DNA from 3 places in the Lacisediminihabitans sp. genome. Region 2 is predicted to be linked to each of the others. Evidence: predicted binding sites of a transcription regulator. Region 2 holds the regulator's gene; each other region holds the start of a gene.
What was found. Region 2 encodes HspR, which represses chaperone genes until heat shock. Its sites were predicted from a motif close to AAGTTGAGTCNNNNNGACTCAACTT; they were not measured.
Positions count from the first base shown of each region.

Region 1: the regulator HspR is predicted to act here: its motif matches at 1,751-1,775, upstream of ACHZD8_RS09275 (Hsp20/alpha crystallin family protein).
Region 3: the regulator HspR is predicted to act here: its motif matches at 1,460-1,484, upstream of ACHZD8_RS12520 (Hsp20/alpha crystallin family protein).

Region 1 covers NZ_JAYSJZ010000064.1:65,036-68,304, reverse strand. The annotation lists gene ACHZD8_RS09285 (Gfo/Idh/MocA family protein) at 1-563, shown strand, start outside; gene ACHZD8_RS09280 (LacI family DNA-binding transcriptional regulator) at 613-1,626, shown strand; gene ACHZD8_RS09275 (Hsp20/alpha crystallin family protein) at 1,798-2,229, shown strand; gene ACHZD8_RS09270 (hypothetical protein) at 2,270-2,566, shown strand; gene ACHZD8_RS09265 (alpha/beta fold hydrolase) at 2,703-3,269, shown strand, end outside.
Region 2 covers NZ_JAYSJZ010000080.1:21,462-24,730, forward strand. The annotation lists gene ACHZD8_RS12635 (class I SAM-dependent methyltransferase) at 1-988, opposite strand, end outside; gene ACHZD8_RS12640 (hypothetical protein) at 981-1,622, opposite strand; gene ACHZD8_RS12645 (heat shock protein transcriptional repressor HspR) at 1,672-2,088, opposite strand; gene ACHZD8_RS12650 (DnaJ C-terminal domain-containing protein) at 2,091-3,089, opposite strand; gene ACHZD8_RS12655 (nucleotide exchange factor GrpE) at 3,190-3,269, opposite strand, start outside.
Region 3 covers NZ_JAYSJZ010000079.1:37,052-40,320, forward strand. The annotation lists gene ACHZD8_RS12510 (cation:proton antiporter) at 1-829, opposite strand, end outside; gene ACHZD8_RS12515 (cation:proton antiporter regulatory subunit) at 846-1,334, opposite strand; gene ACHZD8_RS12520 (Hsp20/alpha crystallin family protein) at 1,509-1,925, shown strand; gene ACHZD8_RS12525 (heme-binding protein) at 2,014-2,307, opposite strand; gene ACHZD8_RS12530 (histidine phosphatase family protein) at 2,481-3,269, opposite strand, start outside.

The DNA of each region.
Region 1 (3,269 bases), on a different contig from region 2:
TCACCGACTGGGCGCAGTGGGAGTGGGCGAAGGAGATGGAGCGCCTCGAGATCATGGTGCACTCGATCCACTACCACGACGCGGTGCGCTGGTTCATGGGCGAGCCGTCGTCGGTCTACGCCGTGGCCGGCCGCACGCCCGGCCAGTATCCGGTCGGCGAGACCCGCACGGCGAGCAGTTACACCTTCCCGGAGGGGAGCTCCGCTCTGGTCTCGGCCAACCACATGAACCTCGGCGGCGACAACTCGGCGGAGTTTCGAATCGAGGGAACCGGGGGCGCCATCCGCGGGACTCTCGGGCTCATGTACGACTACCCGAACGGACGTCCGGACACCCTCGAGGTGACCAGCACCGTCGTGCCGACCGACGGGTGGGTGCCGTACCCGGTGACCCAGCGCTGGTTTCCGCACGCCTTCATCGGGTCGATGGGGTCGGTGCTCGAAGCGATCGCGACCGGCTCGACTCCGCGCAGTGCGGTGAGCGACAACGTGAAGACGATCGAACTCGTGGACGCCCTCTACCGGTCGATGGGCGCCAACGAGGTCGTGCACTTCGACCGCTGAGGGGCGCGATTTCGCGCTCGGGCGGCATTCGTAGTAGACAGGCGGGGTCATGGTCAAGCTCAGCGATGTCGCCGCGCTCGCCGGGGTCTCCCCGGCGGCGGTGTCGCGGGTGCTCTCGGGCGATACGACGCTGCGGGTCTCGGCGGGCACGCGGCAACGGGTGATGGACGCGGCGCAGCAGCTGGACTACGTGCCGAACCACGCCGCCCGCTCCCTGCGCACCTCCCGAACGAGCACCATCGCCCTCGTGGTGCCGGATGTCACCAGCGCCGTGTTCGCCGAGCTCGCGAGAGGGGCGGAGCACGAGGCGGCTCCCCGAGGCCTCGCGATCGTGCTCGCCCGGGCCGAACGCCTGCAGGACGACAGGGACTGGCTGCGCCGGCTGGTGGGGGAGGGCCGCATCGATGGGGTGATCCTGCAACTGCCCGATGGCACGCCGCCGGCCGATCTGGACTCGCTCGTCGTGCAGGACACCCCGATTGTGGTGATCAACTCGGTGGACGACGGGCCCCTCAGCACCATCGTGCTCGATGACGCGGCCGGAATCCGCCTGGCGGTGGAACACCTGCGGCACCTCGGCCACACGCGAATCGGCCTGGTCGGGGGTCTGGCCGGCAGCGCGACCGGCGCCCGTCGCGAGGCGGCCTTCCGTGTGGCCATGGCCGACGCGGGGCTGCCGACGGAGGAGGCGTGGATGACGCGGCTCGGCTACGCGGGCACCGACGGACGCGCCGCCGCGGTTCGGCTTCTCGAGAGCCCCACGCTGCCGACCGCCCTCGTGGTCGCCAACCTCAACGCGGCCCTCGGGGTGCTCGCCGAGATCCACGACCGAGACCTGCGAGTGCCGGGGGACATCTCGATCGTGGCGATGCACGACGTCTGGTACGCGGATGCCACCTGGCCGCCCATCACCACGGTGAAAATGCCGCTGAGCGACCTGGGCGCCGCGGCCGTCACCGCCCTCGCGGACAGTGACTCCGGGGTGACACATACGGTGCTCGCGTCGCCGGCGCCACAACTCGTCGTACGCCGATCGACGGCGGCCCCGCGCGCCGGCGGCTAGCCCCGGCGCGGGCCGCTCACCGCGGTACGGCCTCCGGCCCCGAGAAGCCACTGCCCCGATTTTTCAGCATTTTTTGAGCTTGTCGGCCTTGAGACCGGCTTCCCTCTGATGTTAGAAAATTAGTGGGTTGAGTCACTCGGACTCACGTTTCTAGAAAGGGGAATCCTCATCATGGCTATGTCTTTTGATCCTTTCAACGAACTGGATCGCCTCGCCTCGGCTCTGCTGCAGTCGAACCGAGGGCAGCGGCTCATGCCCGTAGACCTCTACCAGGACGGCGGGCAGTACATCCTCAACGCCGACCTGCCGGGAGTCGACCCGGGGTCCGTCGATGTCGACGTCGACGGCCAGCTGCTCACCATTCGAGCGCAGCGCACCGAACCGACATCGGACGGCGCGAAGTTCCTCGCCAGGGAACGGCCGTACGGATCGTACTGGCGGCAGTTCACCCTGGGGGACGGCGTCGATGTCGAGCGGATCAGCGCCCACTACGACAATGGCGTGCTCAGCGTGGTGATCCCGGTCAGCGAGAAGGCGAAGCCGAGGAAGATCGAGGTCGGCTCCCGGGCGAACGCGCAGGAGCAGATGACGATCTCGTCCTGAACCGGCCAGCCGAAGCATCAGTGAGGGGAGGTGTGGCGACATGACCATCGCGAACTTCGCGTCGCCGCCGGTGGATGAGGAGCGGGTCCTGGCCTGGCTGGACGACCAGGACCTGGTCGATCTGGTGTTCTTCGAACTCGTGAGCACGATCCGACCCTCAGTAGTGAGCACCGGCATGCTCGCGCTCCCTCCGCTGCGGAATTCGACCGCGGGGCCCTACCGCTCGCCAGGAGCGGCGGGTGCCGGCTCCGGGGGCGACTGTTGGGCCTGGGAGAGATCGCCGCCGACGTCTGGTCTCGGGCGCTGGCCTCGGGCACCGGTCTCGGCCGATTCCTAGCGGGCTCGGATCCATGGCCGGCTCAGATTCATAGCCAGCTCAGATTCATAGCCAGCTCAGAGGCTCCGGTTGCACGATGGTGTTTTCCGACTTTCCGATGCGGCGTTGCCTCGGCCACCGAGGCGAGGAGCCTGTAATGAAGAGACCGCAGGAGAGACCGTCGGACGCGACCCGGTCGGGGCAGCCCGACCGGGGCGCGCTTCGCAACGGGATGCCGTACCTCCGTGCCGGGTCGGGCAGCCCCCTCGTGTACCTCCCCGGTATCGCCGGCGGCAATCGCCCGGCCAACGCCCTGGGTCGGCGGATCCAGGGCGGCCAGATCGCCCTGCTGGCGCGCCATCACGAGGTGTGGTGGATCGGCCATCGCCCCGGGCTGCCGCCGGATTCCGACATCGCCGCGGTGGCCGCGGAGTACGCGGACGCCCTTCGGCATCGATTCGGCTCTGCCGTCGACGTGATCGGTGTCTCGACGGGCGGGAGCATCGCGCTGCAGCTGGCCGCCGACCATCCTGAGGTGGTCAATCGTCTGGTGGTGGTGTCATCCGCCTACCGCCTCGGCCCGAGCGGTCGTCTCGCCCAGCAGCGCACGGGCGCCCTGCTTCGGGCGGGCCGGCCGCAGCGGGCCGCCGCCGAGCTGATGTCCCTGCTCGGCAGAAACTGGGTGGAGCGCAACGCGATGACGGTGGCCGGCCTGATGCTCGGG
Region 2 (3,269 bases):
GGGCGGCATCCCGGAACAGGCGGTCGGCGAGACCGGTGTGCACGGTCGCCCCCACGTGGAAGGGAGGGTTCAGCACGATCAGGTCGGCGCTCGAGTCCGGTTGGGACTTCAGCCCGTCGTCGCGCACCACCGAGACCCGGTCGGCGAGACCGTTGGCCTCCACGGTGGCGAGCGAGGATGCCACCGCCGCCGCGGACTGGTCGGTGGCGATCACCGAGATGTCCGGGCGTGATCGCGCGAGCGAGACCGCGAGAATGCCCGTGCCGCTGCCGAGATCGATGGCCGTGGCTGCCGCGGGAAGCGCGTCGTCGAGCACCGAGAGCAGCAGCCGGGTGCCGAGGTCGAGCTTCGCCCCGGCGAAGACCGCGCCGTGCGCGCACACCCAGAGCCCGAGCTCCTGGTTGTATTCGCGCACGGGGAAGTTGGATTCGGCGCTGAGCGGCTCGCGGGCGATCAACACCCGGGACTTCTGCCGCGCGAGCGAGACATCCAGTCGGCCGAAGTGCTTCGTGAGCACCGCGTTCATGGTCAGGGACAGGTGCTTGATGCGTCCCCCGGCGAAGACCACAACGGACGGGTCTGCCCAGCGGGCGATCTCGCTCGCGATCTCGTCGAGCTCGGCGAGCGAGCGCGGCACCTGCAGCAGCACGACGGCCGCACCGGAGAGCAGGGACTCGCCGAGCGGCAGGCTGGTCAGCTCGGTCGTGACCCCCCGGGCGTTCGCGGCGAGCGCCGCCTCCCCCACGAGGGCGTCCTGGAACACCCGCACGCCCGTGGCTCCGAGGTTCGCCGCGGCACCGATCGCGAGGGCCCCGTAGTGGTCGTTGATCACGACGACGGTGCCGGGTGCGGCGGCGGCGATCGCGTCGGACGCCTCATCGAGGATGAGCCGGTCGCTCGCGTCCACCGCGAACAGGTTGGGCGCCTCCACGTCTGGCCAGCGGCGCAGCCGGGCCAGATCGAACTGCGGAGCGTCGTTGTCAGGCATTGGTAGCGACCGGGGTGCTGGATGCGACGGGGGCCGCCGGGCGCATGGCGTACGCCATCCACCACCAGCTGAGCCAGCCGATCGCGGCGTTGGAGGCGAGGCTGATGACCGCCGAGACGACGACGAAGGCGAGTACGCCCTGGCCCCAGGACGGCGAACCCCACGACGACCCGACCACCACGAGGCGGGTGAAGAAACCCAGGATGTCCGAGACGAACCACGAGGCCACGACGGCGATTCCCGCCCCGGCCCAGGTGACCGCCCACGGTCGGCGCACGTGGTGCGCGGCGAGCACGCGCGCGCTCACGACGACGGCGGCGATCATCAGCACGACGCCGACCACCACGACCAGCACGAGCGGCAGGATCCACGGGGCGGGGTCGAGCCCGGAGACGAACCGGTCGAATCCGGCGTTCGAGGTGTCGGACGAGGCGCTGGCCCAGCGCACGATCAGGGAAAGGAACGCCACGAGCAGCGCGAGGGCGATGGGCAGGGCGACCATCGCGTAGCCGAGGCCGAGCAGCACGAATCCGATAGCCCCGGCGATCACCGTTCCCCGTCTGGCTTCCGCGGTGAGCGGGGGGCGGATGGCACGCGGCGCGTAGGCGGCCTGGTACGGAGACGAGTCGGACATGGTGCGGATTCCTTCGTTCGGCTGGTCGTGCGGGGGGAACGGGGGCGAATCAGTCATGGCCGAGTGGCCGCCACACCACCACCTGGGTGTTTCGACGGGCGCGCGTTCCCGCCTTGATCGACACGACATCCCCCGACTCGCCGGCGGCGAACACCCGCTGCCCCGGGCGCGAGATCATCTCGTCGGCGAGGGCGTGCTCGAGCTCACGAACACGACGGCTGAGGGCGGCGACCTGGTTTTCGAGTTGAAGCACGCGCCGGATGCCCTCGAGGCTCACTCCCTCGGCGCCGAGTCTCGCGATCTCGCGCAGCTGGTCGATGTCGCGCATGGAATACCGCCGGGACTGCCCAGACGTGCGCTGCGGGATCACCAATTCGAGCCGATCGTACTGGCGCAGCGTCTGCGGGTGCATCCCCGCGAGCTCCGCGGCGATCGCGATCGCGAACACCGGGTCCGTCGACTCCACGGTCAGCCCCTCCTCGCCTTGTCGATGAGCTCGGCGCGCGGGTTCTCCGCCGGCTGAAGCGCGGCGAAATTCTCGAGCGCCTCGCGCGCCTCGGCGGTGAGGTGGGCCGGAACGGCCACCTGCACCGTGGCGAGCAGGTCGCCGACGCCCTTCGTGGAGGTGACTCCACGGCCCTTCACGCGCAGCACGCGGCCACTCGGGGTACCGGGGGCGACCCGCAGCTTCACGGGTTCCGCGCCGAGAGTGGGAACCTCGATCGTCGCGCCGAGCGTCGCCTCGGTGAAGGTGACCGGCACATCCACCCGCAGGTTGAGTCCGTCGCGCTCGAACACCGGATGCCGCCGCACGGTGATCGTGAGAACGAGGTCGCCAGGGGCGCCGCCGTCGTGGCTCGATTCACCCTTGCCCTTGAGACGGATCTTCTGGCCGTCGCTCACGCCGGCCGGGATCTTGACGCTGATCGGCTTGCCCTCCGCCGGCTGCAGCTTCACCGTGTCGCCGTTGATGGCCGTGACGAAGTCGAGGGTGGTGCTCGCGGCGAGGTCCCGACCCTTGGTCGGCCCGGCCGCCCCGCGGAAGCCGCCGCTCGACTGGCCGAATGTGCCGCCGCCGAACAGGCCGCCGAAGATGTCGTCGAAGCCGCCGGCTCCGGCGCCGCTCGGCGTGTACGCGCCTCGCTGCGCGCCCTGCCCGAACATGCCGCCGAACACGTCCTCGAAGCCGCCGGCCTGGCCGGACCCTCCGGACGTGAAGCGCGGCCGCCCGGGGCCCATCGCGCGCATCTGGTCGTACTCCTTGCGCTGCTCCGGGTCGCCGAGCACCGAGTGCGCCTCGCTGATCTCCTTGAACTTCGCCTCGGCCGCAGCATCCCCCGGGTTCGAGTCCGGGTGGTACTTGCGGGCGAGCTTGCGGTACGTCTTCTTGAGATCGGCCGCCGAGACGTCCTTGGACACGCCGAGCACGGCGTAGAAGTCCTTATCGAACCAGTCCTGGCTGGCCATGGGCGCCTCCCTGCTGAAACTTGCTGTGATCGATTGTCACAGAGACTGACCTTCCCGGGCGCTCACGGGGCGGCGGGTATCCCCGCCGCCCCGTTTCACGCTATTCCGCCGGAACGGAGACGGCGACCTTCGCCGGACGCAGCAACCGCTCGCCCAGCTTGTAGCCGGGGGCGATCACGT
Region 3 (3,269 bases), on a different contig from region 2:
AGACGAAGAAGACGGCGGCGAACAGGTCGCGCAGCGGCGAGAGGAGCTGTTGCGAGTTGTGGGCGACGCGTCCGGAGAGCGCGATGCCCACCAGGAACGCGCCGACAGCCGCGGAGACATTCACCTGCTGGGCGACGCCGGCCACGAGCATCGTGAGACCGAGCACCCCGAGCAGCAGTGACTCGGGATGGTGGGCGGCGAACAGCCGCGAGATGATCTTGCCGTGGCGAAGCGCCACGTAGAGAATCACCACCACCACGAGCACGGCCACCACGAGGGCGGTCGCACCGGCGAGGAATCCGGCGCCGATCACGAGCGCCGAGAGCACGGGCAGGTAGAACGCCATCGCGAGGTCCTCGATCACGAGGATGGAGAGGATGGTTGGGGTCTCCCGGTTGCCGAGCCGGCGCAGGTCGCGCAGAACCTTGGCGATCACGCCGGAGGACGACACCCAGGTGATGCCGGCCAGCGCGACCGCGGCGATCGGACCCCAGCCCAGGATGAGCGCGCAGGCCGCGCCGGGCAGGGCGTTGAGCACGGCATCCAGGATGCCCGCGAGCCTCGACCGTTTGAGGCTCGTGATCAGCTCGGTCGGCGAGTACTCGAGGCCGAGCATCGCCAGCAACAGGATCACGCCGAGCTCGCTGCCGAAGCGGAAGAACTCGTTGCCGGCGTCGAGCGGTGCGAAGCCGCCGACCCCGAAGGCGAGCCCCGCGATGAGGTAGAGCGGAATCGCGGAGATGCCGATCTTGTCGGCGAGCCGGGAAAGCAGGCTCAGTCCCAGCAGTACGGCCCCGACTTCGATGAGGAGCAGGGCGGCGTCATGCATGGGTGATGGGTGCCTTTCAGCCGTCGGTGAGCACGCGGGCGAGCGCGTCGAGGCCCGGCCTGGTGCCCACGGCGATGATGGTGTCGCCGGCCTGCAGGGCTGAATCGGGGGTGGGGGAGGGGATCACGTCCGCGCCGCGCACGATGGCGACGATCGAGGTGTGCGTTCTGGTGCGAGCCCTGGTGGCACCGAGCACCTCTCCCGCGTAGGGGGATCCGGCCGAGATGAGCAGCTGTTCGGTGAAGAGGCCGGCGGCCTGCTCCCGGATGCCGGCGAGCTGGCCCAGCATGAGCGAGGCGCCGAGCACGTCGGCGAGGGCGGCCGCCTCGTCGTCGGTGAGCGCGATGGAGTCGATGGCCTCGTCCGGGTCGTCGACACCGAACAGCGCGAGCTCCCGCTCACCCGACCGATGGGAGACGACGCCGATGCGTCTGCCCTTCTTGGTGATCACGTCATGACGCGTGCCGATGCCCGGCAGATCGACCTTCTCGACTCGTACACTCACGCGGCAACCCTAACAGGGCGCTCCACAGCCGGTCCGCGAGTCCGGGACGGCGGCGTATCGCTGAGGGCGGAATCCGAAGGGTCGATTCGGCTGGCACTCTCGATGTCCGAGTGCTAATTCGGACCTAGTTGAGTCACACCGACTCAAGTTTAAGGACTCACAAGGAGTTTGACTGTGACTGCGATTCTCTACCCCAACCGCCCCCTTTACACCGCCCGCACCGCCACCCGCTCGATCCCGCTGGATCTCTACCGCGACGGCGACAACTACATCGTGACGGCCGACCTGCCCGGGATCGACCCGACCACGGTGGACATCGACGTCGACGGTCAGCTGCTCAGCATCCGGGCCGAGCGCACCGCCCCCGCCGGCGACAACGTCACCTGGCTGTCGCGCGAGCGCCAGGCCGGCTCGTTCCTGCGTCAGCTCACGCTCGGCCGCAACATCGACACCGAGAAGATCGCGGCCCGGTACGACAACGGAGTTCTCAACCTGACCCTTCCGGTGAGCGAGAAGGCGCGCGCTCGCAAGATCGAGATCAGCAATGGCTCGGTGGCCCCGACGGAGGCCGCCGAGGTCCCGGCCGCCTAGCCGAAGGCACCACGATCGACACGGGAATGGCCCGGAGCACACGCTCCGGGCCATTCCTCGTCGTGCAGGTCTCACCCGGGTTGTGCGATCACGAGATCGTGGCGGCACCCGCCAGGGCGACCCGGCGGTCGTTCTCGACGAGACTTCCGCTCACGCCGAGCGCGCCGATCACGACACCGCCCTGAATGAGGGGCACCCCGCCCGGGAACGTGATGAGGCCGCCGTTCGAGACCTCGATGTTGTACAGCGGCCCACCGGGCTGGGAGAGTTCGCCGATGGCGCCGCTCTCCATGTCGAAGAGCCGCGCAGTGCGCGCCTTCTTGATGGAGACGCCGCGGCGACTGCCGCCTGGGCCTGCTGCCCAGGCAGCATTGGGTGTCACGACTCGGTTCGGTCTGTGAACGTGAGCGAGGTCCTCGTGTCCCACGCTGACGCTGCTGTGACTGCAAACACCGCTACAGGCCTCGGCGGTGTGGGCCCTTGCCCGGCAGACTCCAGTTGTGCAGGACAGCTTGTGCAGGACGGCTTGGGCAAGACGGCCCGGGCAACACAGTTTTAGCGGGACACACAGGGGTGTGGCGACCCGGACGGTCCCGGTCTGCAGGACGCTCCCGTCGGTTCTGAACAAATGGTCCTCGCTCTCCGCTCGCGCCGTCCTGCACAACCCGTCCTGCACAACGGGAGTCTGTGGGGTGGGCACCCCTGGACGCCGGAACGGTCCTGAACAACCCGTCCTGCACAACGGGAGTCCGCGCGGTGTGTGCCCGTGGACGGCGGCAGCGTCCTGCACAAGGCGTGCCAGGCAGTACACCTAGGCGTTCGAGACCGGCCCGCCGGTCGGATCCTGGGCGGATTCGTCAGCGAGCCTCGCCCCGCCCACCGGCAGCCCGGCCCAGAAACGAGCGTCCAGCCGTCCTGTGGCGAACCGATCAGCTCGACCACCCCGGTGTTGCCGAGCTCGTTCGTGCCCGCGAAGCTGGGCGGCACGTTCTGTGCCCGAGCCGCCGTCCACACCCTGATCGCCGCCCCGTGGCTGAACACCGCGGCCGTGTCGGACTCCGCGGCCGCGATCTCGATGTCAGCGTCGAAGCGGCGGAAGAAGGAATGCCCGTCCGCCGCGCCCGGCATCGTCACGTCCAGGTCGCCGGTGCCCCACGCGAAGATCGTGTCCAGGTAGGCCCGAACGGAGTCCCGATCGCTTCGCCCCTCGAGCGCCCCGGCCTCGATCTCGTGCAGGCCGCGTCCCACGCGCACCTCCAGTCCACGGTCGAGCGAGAGCGGCTCTGCGGTGAGCTGGGTGCGAACCAGTGTCGACGCGAAGATGGCATCGATCGACTCGAAGCG